DNA from 3 places in the Streptomyces sp. WAC 06738 genome. Region 3 is predicted to be linked to each of the others. Evidence: riboswitches for the same ligand, from Rfam matches in the RefSeq annotation. Region 3 holds a riboswitch; each other region holds the start of a gene.
The links. Region 3 has a riboswitch for cobalamin ahead of DMB38_RS24625 (ribonucleoside-diphosphate reductase subunit alpha). Riboswitches for the same ligand answer to the same signal wherever they lie in the genome.

Region 1 (5,059 bases), 1.8 Mb from region 3:
CCTCCCCGCCCCTCTCGCGCGGGGTGGGCTTCGGCAGCGCCACGGAGACGACCAGCGCGGCGGAGGCGGCGAAGCCGGCGGCGGTGCCGAGGAAGAGCCGGTCGTAGGTGAGGAGCGTCAGCAGCCCGGCCGCGAGCACGGGGCTGAAGAGGCTCTCCATGTCGTACGCGAGCCGCGACAGCGACAGCGCGCGGGTGTAGTCGCGCTCGGCGGGGAGCACCTCGGGGATGGTGGCCTGGAAGGTCGGGGTGAACGCGGCGGAGGCGGACTGGAGGAGGAAGATCAGCACGTAGATGTGCCAGACCTCGGTCACGAACGGCAGCGCGAGCGCGACGACGCCGCGCACGAGGTCGGCGGCGACCAGCAGGGCGCGGCGCGGGATGCGGTCGCCGAGGGCGCCGATGACGGGGGCGATGCCGACGTAGGCGACCATCTTGACGGCCAGGGCGGTGCCGAGGACGGCGGAGGCGTTGCCGCCGGCGAGGTCGTAGGCGAGGAGGCTGAGCGCGACGGTGGCGAGGCCGGTGCCGACGAGGGCGATGACCTGGGCGGCGAAGAGGTGCCGGTAGGTGCGGTTGCGGAGTACGGAGAACATGGCCCTGGCCTCTTCCTTTGCTCGTGTGCGCATATACGCACATGTTAAACAGAGGAGGGCCCGGGGGCTATTCCCGCGGGGCGGTTACCGGTTCAGGAGTGCCAGGGCTCGCCGGTCATGAGGTGGTCGGCGTGGTTGAGGGCCTCGACGACGAGACCGCGCAGATGCCCGTCGCGCAGCGAGTACACGACGCGGCGGCCCTCCTTCCTGGAGTGCACCAGGTGGGCGAGGCGCAGCTTGGCCAGATGCTGGCTGACGGCCGGCCGGGCGGCGCCGCTGGCGGTGGCCAGCTCGGTGACGTCGGCCTCGCCCTCGGCGAGGAGCCACAGCAGGTGCAGCCGCGTCGCGTCGGCGAGCAGCGCGAAGACCGTGCTCGCGGCTTCGAGCTGCTCCCGGTCGGGCGTCCACTCGTGACGGTGGACGGCGGGGGTGGGCGAGGGGGCGGTGTCGCGCTCCGGCATGCGCCTATCGTATGGCGGTACGAGGCCCGGGGCCGGGCGTCGCGGCTGCTCAGCCGGCGCGGTACATGCCGAGGGAGCCGTGCCCGGCGACGTCGGCGAAGCCGAACTTCTCGTACAGGAACCGGGCGGGCCCGTCGGCGACGAGCGACACGTACGCGGTGGCGGGCGCCCGCCGGTCGAGCTCCGCGACGAGCTCCGCCATGATCTGCTTCCCGAGCCCCTGCCCCTGGTGGTCCGGCAGCACGCACATGTCCACCACCTGGAACACGGTCCCCCCGTCCCCCACGACCCGCCCCATCCCCACGGGCACCCCGCGGTGGTACACGACGACCCCGTACCAGGTCTGCGGCAGCCCCACGGCGGCGGCCTCGGCCGCCTTGTCCGACAACCCGGCCCCGGTCCGCAACCGCCGGTAGTCCGCGACGGACGGCACCCCGGCCCGTATCTCGTAAGGGTCACTCATGGATTCCATGCGTTACACCCTAACGGGGTGCCGCCGGCGATCAGGTGGCGGTGCCCGCTCCCGGGCACCTGTCATGCACGCCACGTGCCCTCCCCCGGGAGGGGGTTCGTCTGCGATGATGGCGCTGCCAAAGGTGACGGCGGAACGAGGAAACCGGTGTGAATCCGGTGCGGTCCCGCCACTGTGATCGGTGAGCCGGCTTCGAACAGGCCACTGCCCCCGCGGGGGTGGGAAGGCCAGGGGCCGGCGGTGAACCGAGAGCCAGGAGACTCACGTCGTCGCCTCCTCGACGGATCTGGGGCGGATTTCCCCGGAGAGGAGCGTGCGCCGTCGTGCGTGCCCTGCTGCGCGGCCCGGTGCGGTCGTTGCGTGTGGTCGTTCCCCTTTCCCTGCTCCTCGCCGCCGCCTGCGGGGGACCCGCGCGGGACGGCGGGCGGGTGGAGGGGGAGTCGCCGCCCGGGTTTCCGGTGACCGTCGGCAACTGCGGGGTCGAGACCGTCTACGAGCGGCCCCCCGAGCGGGCCGTGACCCTCAACCAGCACGTCACCGAGATCATGCTCGCCCTCGGGCTGGAGAACTCCATGGTCGGCACCGGCTATCTCGACGACGAGATCCCGCCCGCCTACCGCGAGGCGTACGACGGCATCGAGGTGATCGCCGACGAGTACCCCTCGTACGAGACCCTTCTCGCCGCGGAACCCGACTTCGTCTACGGCGGGTTCGCCAGCACCTTCGAGGAGGGCCGCGGCCGCGACGCGCTCGCCGGGGCCGGCATCGACTCGTACCTCAGCCTGGAGGCGTGTGCCGAGCCGCCGGTGACGGTGGACCTCATGGACCGCGAGATACGCACCGTCGCCGAGGTGTTCGGCGTCCCGCGGCGGGCGGAGAAGCTCCTCGGCGAGCTGCACGGGACGCTCGACGGCGTGCGGGACGCGGTCGCCGGGGTGGAGGCCGCGGAGGTCTTCGTCTACGACAGCGGCGACAAGACCGCGTTCACCGCGGGCGGCGGCGGGATCGGCAACGAGATCATCGAACTGGCCGGCGGCGCCAACGTCTTCGCCGGCCTCGGCAAGCCCTTCGGCGACGTGTCGTTCGAGCAGGTCGCCGCCCGCGCCCCGGACGCGATCGTCGTCTACGACTACGGCGACCGGTCCGTCGCCGACAAGAAGCGGTTCCTCCTCTCCCACCCCGCGCTCCAGGACGTCCCGGCGATACGGAATGAACGCTTCGCCGTCCTCCCGCTCTCCTCGACCGTCCTCGGCGTACGGGTCCCGGAGGCCGTCGACTCGCTGGCCCGCCAGCTCCATCCGGACCGCTTCCGGTGACGAGGGCCCGGGCGCTGCCCTTTCCCGCCCTGCTCGTCCTCCTCCTCGGCCTGCTGCTGCTCTCCGCCACCGCCGCCGTCGCCCTCGGCTCCGTCCGCGTCCCCGCGGGCCAGGTCTGGGGCATCCTCCTGCACCGCCTCCACCCCGCCCTCGCGGACCCCGGCTGGAGCCCCGTGCGCGAGACCATCGTGTGGGACGTGCGCCTCCCGCGCGTGCTGCTCGCCGGGGCGGTGGGGGCGGGGCTCGCGGTGTGCGGGATGGCGCTCCAGGCGCTCGTACGGAATCCGCTCGCGGACCCCATGCTGCTGGGCATCTCCTCGGGCGCCACGGTCGGCGCCGTGCTCGTCGTGGTCTTCAACGTCACCATCCTCGGCCTCTTCACGCTGCCGCTCGCGGCCTTCGCCGGCGCCCTCGCCGCGCTCGTCGCCGTCTACTTCCTCGCGCTCGGAGCCGACGGCCGCATGACGTCGCTGCGCCTGGTGCTCGCGGGCGTCGCCACGGCCGAAGTCCTCTCCGCCGTCGTCGGGTTCCTCATCGTCACCTCGGGCGACCCGCACAAGACGCAGGCCGCGCTCCGCTGGATGCTCGGCGGCCTCGCCGGCAGCACCTGGCGGCTCATCTGGATCCCGCTGGCCGTCGTCGTCCTCGGTACGGTCGCGCTGCTGGCCGTCGCCCGGCCGCTGAACCTGCTCCTCGCCGGCGAGGAGGCCGCCGCCGCCCTCGGCCTGGACGTGCACCGCTTCCGCTCCGCGATGTTCGCGCTCGTCGCCGTGATGGTCGGCGCGGCCGTCGCGGTGAGCGGGGCGATCGGGTTCGTCGGGCTGATCCTGCCGCACGTGGTGCGGCTGCTCACCGGCGCCGACCACCGGCGGGCGCTGCCCGCGGCGGCGCTGCTCGGCGCGGCGTTCCTCATCGCCGCCGACCTGGCGGCGCGCACGCTGATCAGCCCCGAGGAGGTCCCGGTGGGAGTGCTGACGGCGCTGGCCGGCGGGCCGTTCTTCCTCTGGCTGATGCGCCGCGGGGCCGCCCGGTGACCGGCCGCGCGCCCGGCGCCCCCGCCGCGCCCGGCGCCCTGCGGCTTGAGTCCGTCACCGTGACCGCGCGCGGGCGCACCCTCGTCGATGCGGTCTCCCTGGACATCGCGCCCGGCGAGGTCGTCGGCCTCCTCGGCCCCAACGGCGCGGGCAAGACGACGCTGCTGCGCACCGTCTACCGCGCGCTGCGGCCCACCTCCGGGCGCGTACTCCTCGACGGCGACGACGTGCGCGCGCTGCCCGCCAAGCGGCTGGCGCGGCGGCTCGCCGCGGTGCTCCAGGAGAGCCCGGGCGCCTTCGAGCTGACGGTGTACGACGTGGTGGCCATGGGCCGGACGCCGCACAAGCGCGCCTTCGCCGGGGACGACGACGCCGACCGCGCCGTCATCGCCGGCAGCCTCGCGGCGGTCGGGGCGGCGGAGCTGGCCGGGGCTCCGTTCGACCGGCTGTCGGGGGGCGAGAAGCAGCGGGTGCTGATCGCGCGGGCGCTGGCGCAGCGCGCGGGCACGATGGTGCTCGACGAGCCGACCAACCACCTCGATCTGCGCCACCAGCTCGACGCCCTCCGCCTCGTCCGCGGCCTCGGCGCCACCGCGCTGGTCGCCCTCCACGACCTCAATCTGGCGGCCGCGTTCTGCGACCGCATCTGCGTGCTACGGGCCGGCCGCGCGGTCGCCGCGGGCCCGCCGGCGCAGGTGCTGACGCCGGCGCTGCTCGCGGAGGTGTACGGGGTGGCGGCGGAGGTCACCGTCCACCCGGCCACGTCCCGCCCCCACATCACCCTGCTCCCGGACGGGCCCCTGCCGGGAGCGGCCAGGGCGGGAGGCCCGGATGCGCCGGGCGGCGCGGGGCTGCCCGGGGACGCGGATTCGCTAGGGGACGCGCGCGTGCGTGATGGCACGGGCTCGCACGGCCCGTTCGGCGTGCCTCCGGACGACGCCCCACCCCCGCGCATGGTCCCGCCCGGCCCGCCGGAGCCGCCCGTGCCACCCGAGCCGCCCACCGCCGCCGCGCCGTCCGACCCCGCCCCGAAGGGAGCACCGTGACACCCGCCGACCAGCCCCTGCCCCCGGCCGTCGTCGCCGCCGCGCTCGAAGACGCCGCCGCACTCGGGCCGTTCTTCGCCCTCGCCGTCGCCGGGCCCGGCGACGGCTGGCACCCCGTCACCGACACCTACGCCC
Region 2 (5,059 bases), 1.4 Mb from region 3:
GCAGAGCCAGTACATCCAGTAGCGGTCGGCGTCGGCGAGCATCGGCATGACCTGGACGGTCGCCGACGAGCCGTTGTCCACGCGGACGTAGAGCCAGACGAATATCGCCCCGGTGACGACGAGCGCGATGCCCGCATCCGGTCCCGCGGCCCGGAGGTCGGCCTTCAGCCCCGGCCAGTCGAACCATCCTTCCGGCCGGCTCCCGGTCTGCCCTCCCCCGCCCCGCCCGCCGCTGCCCGCTCTCCTCTTTTCCGGCAGCCCTGATCGACGTTCCACGGCCATCTCTTCCGCCTCCCGAGTCCCGCCGACCCCACGTGATGTGTACCCATCACCCCGGAGATCGACGCGTCTCCAGCGGCTCCAGCCGCGTCCACCCCGTCCAGCCCCGCTCCCGCAGCAGCTCGATGAGTCGCCGCGCCGGCGGCGCCGCCTCGAACGCCAGCGTGTCCATCAGCTCCGCGAGCGGCGGCGCGAGGTCGACGTCGGCGACGTAGTCGCGCCCCCGTTCCGCCGTGAGGCGGGCGAGGTACGCGGCGAGGTCGTCGGCGAGGGCGGTCAGGCGGGGGTCGTCCGGCGCCCAGTCGAGGGCGTGGCCGAGGGTGCGGTAGAAGTCGAGGAGCTGGGGGTCGGCGAGCTGGGCCCGTTTACGGGCCAGCCACTCCGGTACGCGGTCGGGGGAGTGCGCCGCGAGCGGGATCCAGCCCTCGCGCTCGACCGCCACGATCCGCTCGTCGACGCCCAGTTCACGGAGCCGGTCCAGGAACGCCACCACCTCCGCGGGCAGCGCCAGGCTGTCGCCCGCCGTGAGCCGGGCGATGCGGCGGCGGGTCTCCTGGCGGGCGCGGATCTCGGCCCGCAGCCGCCGGTCGATGTCCGCGACCGCCGCCGCGAACTCCGCCTCGCCCGCCCGCAGCAGCTCCCGCACCCGGGCCAGCGGGACGCCGGCCTCGGCGAGGGTGCGGATGCGGATGAGTTCGACCACGGCGGCGGCGTCGTAGCGGCGGTAGCCGGAGTGGTCCCGGTCCGGCTCGGGGAGCAGGCCCTTGGCGTGGTAGTGCCGGACCGCGCGGACCGTCACGCCCGCGTACGACGCCAGTTCGCCGATGGTCAGCATCGGGGCATCCTAGGCCGCCGCGCGGGTGCGGTAGAGGCGGCGCGACCAGAGGTAGCCGGCCACGCCGAGCGCCGCGCAGCAACCGGTCGCCCACGCCGCGTCCGCTCCGTCCGGCGCCCCGCCGAGCAGCCCCCGGATCAGATCCATGACCGGCGTGAACGGCTGGTGCGCGGCGAACCACCGCAGCCCCGCGGGCATCGTGTCGACGGGGACGAACCCGCTGCCCACGAAGGGCAGCAGCACGAAGACCGTCGGCAGGTTGCTCGCCGTCTCCGGGTCCGGGCTGGCCAGCCCCAGCGCCACCGTGAACCACGTCAGCGCGTACGAGAGCAGCCCGAGCAGCCCCGCGAGGCAGACCCAGTCCGCCGCCGACGCGCCCGTCCGCAGCCCGAGTACGAAGGCCACCGCGCCGACCGCGGCGAGCGCCAGCGCGGTCTGGATCATCGCGGCGAGCACGTGGCCCGTGAGCACCGAGGACTTCGCGATGGGCATGGTGCGGAACCGGTCGATGATGCCGTCGGTCATGTCGTTGGCGACGAGCACGGCGGTGCCGATGGACACGCTCGCGACCGTCATCGTGAGGATCCCGGGGGCGATGTACGTGAGGTAGGAGCCGCGGTCGCCGCCGGGGAGTCCCGAGCCCATGGTGCCGCCGAAGACGTACGTGAACAGCAGCAGGAAGAGCAGCGGCTGGCCGACGAGCATGATCGTCATGGACGGGTAGCGGGCCATGTGGCGCAGGTTGCGGCGCAGCATGGTCGCGGAGTCGCGCAGGACGTACGTGCCGGGGGCGCTCATGCCCGTACCTCCCGGGCGGCGGCGGCGTGGCCGGTCAGGGCCAGGAACACGTCGTCCAGGTCCGGGGTGTGCACCGCGAGCCCGGTGACCGACCCGTCGTCGTCGAGGCCCGCCAGCAGCCGCCGCAGCGCGCCGAGGCTGCCGTCGTACGGCACGGTGACGGCCGGGGCCGCCGGGTCGGCCACCGCGCCGGGCAGCCGGCGCGCCAGCTCCGCCGCCCGCGCGGCGTCGGCGGCGTGCAGTTCGACGTGGCCGCCGGTGACGCGGCGCTTCAGCTCGGCCGCGGTGCCCTCGGCGACGAGCCGGCCGCCGTCGAGCACCCCGATGCGGTCGGCGAGCCGGTCCGCCTCCTCCAGGTACTGCGTGGTGAGGAAGACGGTGGTCCCGTCGGCGACGAGTTCGCGGACGACGTCCCACAACGCGCGGCGGCTGCGCGGGTCGAGTCCCGTGGTCGGCTCGTCGAGGAAGATCAGCCGCGGCCCGGACACCAGGGTCATCGCCAGGTCGAGCCGCCGCTTCATGCCGCCGGAGTACGTCGCGGCCCGCCGGTCGGCGGCGTCCGCGAGGCCGAAGCGGGCGAGCAGCCCGGCGGTGACGGCGGCGGCGCGGGGGCGTGCGAGGTGGCCGAGGTCGGCCATGAGGCGCAGGTTCTCGCGGCCGGTGAGCAGCCCGTCGACGGCGGAGAACTGGCCGGTGACGCCGATCGCCGCGCGCACCCGGGCGGGTGCGCGGCGGATGTCGTGGCCGGCGACCCGCGCGGTGCCGGCGTCGGCGGGGAGGAGGGTGGTGAGGATGCGGACGGTGGTGGTCTTGCCGGCGCCGTTGGGGCCGAGCAGGGCGTAGACGGTGCCGGCGGGCACGGTGAGGTCGACGCCGGCGAGGACCTCGCGGCCGCCGTACGCCTTGCGCAGTCCCGCGGCCTCGACGGCGGGGGTTCTCGTGGTCATGGCGCCATGCTCGGAGGCTGACCCTGCGTCGGGGTCAAGGGCGGCGGCGCGGGCGGCTGCCGGAGGGGCGCCCTACACTGGCCCGTGCAGCCGGTTCGCCCCGTCCGCCAGGCGGTGGCGTCGCAAGAGGGAACCCGGTGGGAATCCGGGACTGCCCCGCAGCGGTGAGCGGGAACGACCGCCGTCATACGCACTGGATCCGCCGGATCCGGGAAGCGACGGCCAGTAGGCGCCCGTGCGCGCGAGTCGCGTACGGACCTGCCCGCGAGTCCGAAGACCTGCCCGCTGCCCGTGCGCGGGCCTTCCGTGCGCGGACATCCCGGTGACCTTCGAGGGCGGGTCGGCGCACGTGACGTACGAGGCAGGCATGCGGAATTCCGCCGGGCGGTACCGGCGGGGACGTGCCGCGCCGCCTCCTTCGCGGTTGTCTCCCCCTCTCCTTCCGGTCCCGGGATCTCAGGGATTCATCTCGCGAAGGAGATCTCCGTGACAGCGAAGTCCGCAGCCGCGGCGGCACGGGCGACCGTGTACGGCTACCCCCGGCAGGGCCACCACCGGGAGCTGAAGAAGGCGGTCGAGGGCTACTTGAAGGGCCGGGTCACCGCCGGCGAACTCCGCGCCACCGGCGCGGAGCTGCGCCGCGCCACCTGGCGGGAGCTGGCCGGCGCCGGCGTCCACGAGGTGCCGACCGGCGACTTCTCGTACTACGACCACATGCTCGACACCACCGTCATGGTCGGCGCGATCCCCGGCCGCCACCGCGCCGCCGTCGCGGCCGAACACCTCGCCGGCTACTTCGCCATGGCCCGCGGCACGCAGGACGCGGCGCCGCTGGAGATGACGAAGTGGTTCGACACCAACTACCACTACCTCGTGCCCGAGCTGGGCCCGGACACCGTCTTCACCGCCGACGCGGCCAAGCAGAAGGACGAGCTGGCCGAAGCCCTGGCGCTCGGGCTCGGCACGGCGCGGCCCGTGCTCGTCGGGCCCGTGACGTACCTGCTGCTCGCCAAGCCCGCGCCCGGCGCGCCCGCGGACTTCGAGCCGCTGTCGCTGCTCGACCGGCTGCTGCCGGTGTACGCGCAGGTGCTGGCCGAGCTGCGCGCGGCCGGCGCCGCGTGGGTGCAGCTCGACGAGCCGGCGCTCGTCCAGGACCGTACGCCCGCGGAACTCGCCGCCGCCGAGCGCGCCTACCGCGACCTCGGCACCCGCGCCGACCGCCCCTCGCTCCTCGTCGCCTCGTACTTCGGCCGCCTCGGCGACGCCCTCCCGGTGCTCGCGAAGGCGCCCGTCGAGGGCCTGGCGCTGGACTTCACCGGCGCCGCCGCCGCGCAGCTCGACGCGCTGGCCGCCGCCGGCGGGCTGCCCGGCAAGCGGCTCGTCGCGGGCGTCGTGGACGGCCGCAACGTGTGGGCCTGCGACCTGGAACGGGCCCTCGCCACCCTCGGCACCCTCCTCGGGCTCGCCGACCGCGTCGACGTCGCCCCGTCCTGCTCGCTGCTGCACGTGCCGCTCGACGCCGCCGCGGAGCGGGACATCGACCCGCACCTGCTGCGCTGGCTGGCGTTCGCCCGGCAGAAGACCGCCGAGGTCGTCACGCTCGCGCGCGGGCTGGCCCACGGCACCGGCGCCATCGCCGCCGAACTCGCCGCCGGCCGCGCGGGACTGGCCGCCCGCGCCGCCTCCCCGCTCACCCGCGACCCGGCCGTCCGCGCCCGCACCGCCGCCGTCACCGCGGCCGACGCCCGCCGCCCCGCGCCGTACGCCGAGCGCGCCGCGGCCCAGCGGGCGCGGCTGCGGCTGCCGCTGCTGCCGACGACGACCATCGGCTCCTTCCCGCAGACGGCCGAGCTGCGCGCCGCCCGCGCGGACCTCCGCGCCGGGCGGCTCGGTGCCGGGGGCTACGAGGAGCGGATCGCGGCGGAGATCCGCGAGGTGGTGGCGTACCAGGAGCGGGCCGGGCTCGACGTGCTCGTGCACGGCGAGCCCGAACGCAACGACATGGTGCAGTACTTCGCCGAGCGGCTGACCGGCTACCTCGCCACGCGGCACGGCTGGGTGCAGTCGTACGGCACCCGCTACGTCCGCCCGCCGATCCTGGCCGGCGACGTCTCGCGCCCGGAGCCGATGACGGTCCGCTGGACGACGTACGCGCAGTCGCTGACGGACCGCCCGGTCAAGGGCATGCTCACCGGGCCGG
Region 3 (5,059 bases):
GCCTCGGTGCTGCCGGTGTGGATGCTGCTCGCGCCGCGCGACTACCTGTCGACGTTCATGAAGCTCGGCACCATCGCGCTGCTCTTCATCGGCGTGGTCGTGGCCGCGCCGACGCTGAAGATGGAGGGCGTCACCGACTTCGCGGGCGAGGGCACGGGACCGGTCTTCGCCGGCTCGCTCTTCCCGTTCGTCTTCATCACCATCGCCTGCGGCGCCCTGTCCGGCTTCCACTCCCTCATCTCCTCCGGCACCACGCCCAAGATGGTGCAGAAGGAGACGCAGATCCGGATGATCGGCTACGGCTCCATGCTGATGGAGTCCTCCGTCGCGATCGTGGCGATGATCGCCGCCTGTGTGCTGGACCCGGGACTGTACTTCGCGATGAACTCCGCGCCCACGGTGATCGGCGACACCGCGCAGTCGGCGTCACAGGCGATCCAGGGCTTCGGGTACGAGATCACGCCAGCGGCACTGCAGGCGGCGGCCGACTCCGTCGAGGAGTCGACGCTGCTGTCCCGTACCGGCGGCGCACCGACGTTCGCCATCGGCGTCTCGGAGATCTTCTCCGACGTGACCGGGGACAGTCTCAAGGCGTTCTGGTATCACTTCGCGATCATGTTCGAGGCGCTCTTCATCCTCACCGCGCTGGACGCGGGCACCCGGGTGGGCCGCTTCATGCTCCAGGACACCCTCGGCAACATCTACAAGCCGCTCAAGCGCGTGAGCTGGTGGCCGGGGCTCATCGCCACCAGCGCGGTCGTCGTGGGCCTGTGGGGCTACTTCCTCTGGGTCGGCGTCAACGATCCCCTCGGCGGCATCAACCAGCTCTTCCCGCTCTTCGGCATCACCAACCAGTTGCTCGGCGCGGTCGCGCTGACGATCTGCACCACGCTGCTGATCAAGTCGGGACGGCTGAAGTGGGCCTGGGTGACGGGCATCCCGCTGATCTGGGTCGCCGTGGTCACGCTCACCGCGAGCTGGCAGAAGGTCTTCTCCGACGACCCGCGGGTCGGCTTCTTCGCCCAGGGCGACGTGGCGCAGGAGGGCATCGACTCCGGCAAGCTGTCCGGGCAGGAGCTGGAGGACGCCGAGACGATCGTCACCAACACGACCGTCGACGGGGTGCTCTCCGCGGTCTTCGCGCTGCTGGTGGTCGTGGTGATCCTGGACGCGGCCCGGGTGTGCGTGAAGTCGCTGCGCAACCCGGAGTCCGTGGTCAGCCATGAGGAGCCGTACCACGAGTCGTCGTACGTGGCACCGGCCCAACTGATCGCGACCAAGGAGGAGAAGGAGGAGCTGGCCGCGGCGGGGCTGGGCAGCGGCGGCGGGTTCAAGCCGGGCACGGGACCGGGTGCCGGCGGCGGTACGCGGGACGGAGGGGGCTCATGACCGGGACGGCCGCGCTGGCGGCGGCCGGGCGCAAGGTCTGGTGGTACGTCCGCGAGGTGATCGGCGACACGGCGTACGAGCGCTACGTCGAGCACCTGCACGGGCACGACCCCGACGCGAAGGTGCCCACCCGGCGCGAGTTCGAGCGGATGCGCACGGACGCGGGCGACGACCCGCGCAAGGGCTTCCGCTGCTGCTGAGCGCGGTGCGGCACGGGCCGCGGACGTACGGGCCGCCGTCCCCGGCTTCCGGGGGCGGCGGCCCGTTGTCGGTGGGGCAGGGCAGACTCGGGGGTATGGACTTCACGGTGCGGCCGGTGCGGCCGGAGGAGTACGAGCGGGCGGGCGAGCTGGTCGCCGAGGCGTATCTGGCGGACGGACTGCTGACGTTCGGCGAGGACGACGAGTACGTGCACGAGCTGCGGGACGTGCGCCGCCGGGCGGCGGCGGAGCGCGCCGAGGTGCTGGTCGCGGTCGAGGGGGACGCCGGCGCGGTCGGCGGGGACGTGCTGGGCAGTGTGACGTTCGTGACGGCGGGGTCGCCGTTCGCGGAGCTGAGCGGTCCCGGCGAGGGCGAGTTCCGGATGCTGGCGGTGGCCCGGGAGGCGCGCGGCCGGGGCGTGGGCGAGGCGCTCGTACGGGCCTGTCTGGACCGTTCGCGGGAGCTGGGGGCGCACCGGGTGGTGCTGTCCAGCACCCCGCAGATGGGCACGGCCCACCGGCTGTACGAGCGGCTGGGGTTCGTCCGCACCCCGGCGCGGGACTGGCTGCCGCTGCCGGATCTGCCGCTCTGGGCCTTCGTCGCGGACCTCTGACGCCCGACCGAGAGGCGACACAACATATAGGGGTGCTTCCACGACGAGCCACTAGATGTATGCTCGTCCTAGCTGCCGACGCAGGGGAATCCGGTGGAAGTCCGGAGCTGTCCCGCAACGGTGAGCGATGTACGGGCATGCCTGCCACGCGCCGGCGGGTCCGTCTGTCGTGAGCCCGAAAACCTGCGGCAGCGATCGATGACGTCCGGGTCTCGTGGATTGGGCTCGCGGACGCACACGGGGTGCCTCGACGGATGTGGCATGCCCGCCTGCGCCCGTACCGCAGCCTCTCCCGCGCGGCCCCCCGCCGAGCGAGGGAGAGCAGCATCTTGACGATCGCACCACCGGCCGCGCCTACGGAGCCCGCCTCCGCCACCCCCCGTGCCGGCGAAGGACCGGCCGCCGCGCTCACCCGCACCCTCGCCGAGCTCGCCGCCGACCTGCCCGCCACCGACCCCGCCCGGGTCGCCGCGGACGCGCTGCGCGGACGGCACCCGGGCTCCGGCGAGGCGGAGTTGCGGGAGCTGGCCACCGAGGCCGCGGCGGCGCTCATCGCCGAGGAGCCGGAGTACTCGAAACTGGCCGCCCGGCTGCTCACCCGGGCCGTCGCCGAGGAGGCCGCGGGCCAGGGCGCCACGAGCTTCTCCGCCGCGATCGCCGTGGGCCACCGCGAGGGCATCGTCGCCGACGCCACCGCCGCGTTCGTCCGGCGGCACGCCGCCCGCCTCGACGCGCTGGTCGACGAGGCCGTGGCCGAGGGCCGCGACGACCTCTTCGGCTACTTCGGCCTGCGTACGGTCTCCACCCGCTATCTGCTGCGCCACCCCACCGAGCGCGCGGTCATCGAGACCGCCCAGCACTTCTTCCTCCGCGTCGCCTGCGGGCTGGCCGCCGGCGACTCCGACGCCGACGTGGCCGAAGTCGCCGAGCTGTACGGGCTGATGAGCCGCCTCGGGTACCTGCCCTCCTCCCCCACCCTCTTCAACTCCGGCACCCGCCACCCGCAGATGTCGTCCTGCTACCTGCTGGACTCCCCGCTCGACGAGCTGGACTCGATCTACGAGCGCTACCACCAGGTCGCCCGGCTCTCCAAGCACTCCGGCGGCATCGGCATCCCCTTCACCCGGGTCCGCTCCCGCGGCTCGCTGATCCGCGGCACCAACGGCCACTCCAACGGCATCGTCCCGTTCCTGCGCACCCTGGACGCCTCCGTCGCCGCCGTGAACCAGGGCGGCAAGCGCAAGGGCGCCGCCTGCGTCTACCTGGAGCCCTGGCACGCCGACGTCGAGGAGTTCCTGGAGCTGCGGGACAACACCGGCGAGGAGGCCCGCCGCACCCACAACCTCAACCTCGCGCACTGGATCCCGGACGAGTTCATGCGCCGCGTCGAGGCCGACGGCCCCTGGTCGCTCTTCTCGCCCGCCGACGTGCCCGAGCTGACCGACCTCTACGGCGCCGAGTTCGACGCGGCGTACGCCCGCGCGGAGGCCGAGGGGCGGTACGTCAGGCAGATCCCCGCGCGGCAGTTGTACGGCCGGATGATGCGTACCCTCGCGCAGACCGGCAACGGCTGGATGACCTTCAAGGACGCCGCCAACCGCACCGCCAACCAGACCGCGGAGCCCGGCGCCGTCGTGCACTCCTCGAACCTCTGCACCGAGATCCTGGAGGTCTCGGACGACGGCGAGACCGCGGTGTGCAACCTCGGCTCGGTCAACCTCGCCGCCCATCTCGGCGACACCGCCGGCGGCTGGGAGGGGGCGATGGACTGGGAGAAGCTGGACGCCACGGTCCGTACCGCCGTGACGTTCCTCGACCGCGTCGTGGACATCAACTTCTACCCCACCGGGCAGGCCGCGGCGTCCAACTCCCGCTGGCGGCCCGTGGGCCTGGGCGTGATGGGCCTCCAGGACGTCTTCTTCCGGCTGCGGCTGCCGTTCGACTCCCCGGCGGCGCGGGCGCTGTCCACCCGTATCGCCGAGCGCATCATGCTCGCCGCGTACGCCGCCTCCGCCGACCTCGCCGAGCGGCACGGCGCGCACCCGGCCTGGTCTCGCACCCGTGCCGCCCGCGGCGTGCTCCACCCCGACCACTACCCCGAGGCCGGCGCGGTCTGGCCGGAGCGCTGGACCGCGCTGCGCGCCCGGATCGCGGGGACGGGGCTGCGGAATTCGCTGCTGCTGGCCATCGCGCCGACCGCGACGATCGCCTCCATCGCCGGCGTCTACGAGTGCATCGAGCCGCAGGTCTCCAACCTCTTCAAGCGCGAGACGCTGAGCGGCGAGTTCCTCCAGGTCAACTCCTACCTGGTGGCCGAGCTGAAGGCGCTCGGGGTGTGGGACGCGCAGACCCGCGAGGCGCTGCGCGAGCACGACGGTTCCGTACAGGAGCTGACCTGGATCCCCGAGGAGGTCCGGGCGCGGTACCGCACGGCGTGGGAGATGCCGCAGCGCGCGCTGATCGACATGGCCGCGGCCCGTACGCCCTACCTCGACCAGGCCCAGTCGCTCAACCTCTTCATGGCCGCGCCGACCATCGGCAAGCTCAGCTCGATGTATGCCTACGCCTGGAAGTCCGGGCTGAAGACGACGTACTACCTGCGCTCCCGCCCGGCGACCCGGATCGCCCGCTCGGCCCGCGCCGCCGCGTCCACCGGCGCCGCCCCCGTACCCCTGCCCGTCCAGCAGCCGCACGCCGACGACGCCGTCGCCTGCTCCCTGGAGAACCCCGAGACCTGCGAGGCCTGCCAGTGACCACCGCCACCGGAGCCAAGAACCTGCTCGACCCGGGCTTCGAGCTGACCCTGCGCCCCATGCGCTACCCGGACTTCTACGAGCGCTACCGGGACGCGATCAA

Region 1: linked by a shared signal. The riboswitch ahead of DMB38_RS16005 (ABC transporter substrate-binding protein) and the one ahead of DMB38_RS24625 (ribonucleoside-diphosphate reductase subunit alpha) in region 3 are both predicted to bind cobalamin.
Region 2: linked by a shared signal. The riboswitch ahead of metE (5-methyltetrahydropteroyltriglutamate--homocysteine S-methyltransferase) and the one ahead of DMB38_RS24625 (ribonucleoside-diphosphate reductase subunit alpha) in region 3 are both predicted to bind cobalamin.

Annotation. Positions count from the first base shown of each region.
Region 1 is NZ_CP029618.1:3,716,622-3,721,680, reverse strand. It holds gene DMB38_RS16020 (MFS transporter) at 1-595, opposite strand, end outside; gene DMB38_RS16015 (metalloregulator ArsR/SmtB family transcription factor) at 688-1,056, opposite strand; gene DMB38_RS16010 (GNAT family N-acetyltransferase) at 1,106-1,528, opposite strand; cobalamin riboswitch at 1,624-1,812, shown strand; gene DMB38_RS16005 (ABC transporter substrate-binding protein) at 1,987-2,844, shown strand; gene DMB38_RS16000 (iron ABC transporter permease) at 2,841-3,878, shown strand; partial or broken gene DMB38_RS15995 (ABC transporter ATP-binding protein) at 3,848-4,669, shown strand; gene DMB38_RS15990 ((2Fe-2S)-binding protein) at 4,921-5,059, shown strand, end outside.
Region 2 is NZ_CP029618.1:4,122,996-4,128,054, reverse strand. It holds gene DMB38_RS17825 (ferric reductase-like transmembrane domain-containing protein) at 1-168, opposite strand, end outside; gene DMB38_RS17820 (MerR family transcriptional regulator) at 329-1,114, opposite strand; gene DMB38_RS17815 (ABC transporter permease) at 1,124-1,912, opposite strand; gene DMB38_RS17810 (ATP-binding cassette domain-containing protein) at 1,909-2,859, opposite strand; cobalamin riboswitch at 2,984-3,139, shown strand; gene metE (5-methyltetrahydropteroyltriglutamate--homocysteine S-methyltransferase) at 3,346-5,059, shown strand, end outside.
Region 3 is NZ_CP029618.1:5,544,336-5,549,394, reverse strand. It holds gene DMB38_RS24640 (carbon starvation CstA family protein) at 1-1,389, shown strand, start outside; gene DMB38_RS24635 (YbdD/YjiX family protein) at 1,386-1,589, shown strand; gene DMB38_RS24630 (GNAT family N-acetyltransferase) at 1,685-2,203, shown strand; cobalamin riboswitch at 2,242-2,409, shown strand; gene DMB38_RS24625 (ribonucleoside-diphosphate reductase subunit alpha) at 2,533-4,956, shown strand; gene DMB38_RS24620 (ribonucleotide-diphosphate reductase subunit beta) at 4,953-5,059, shown strand, end outside.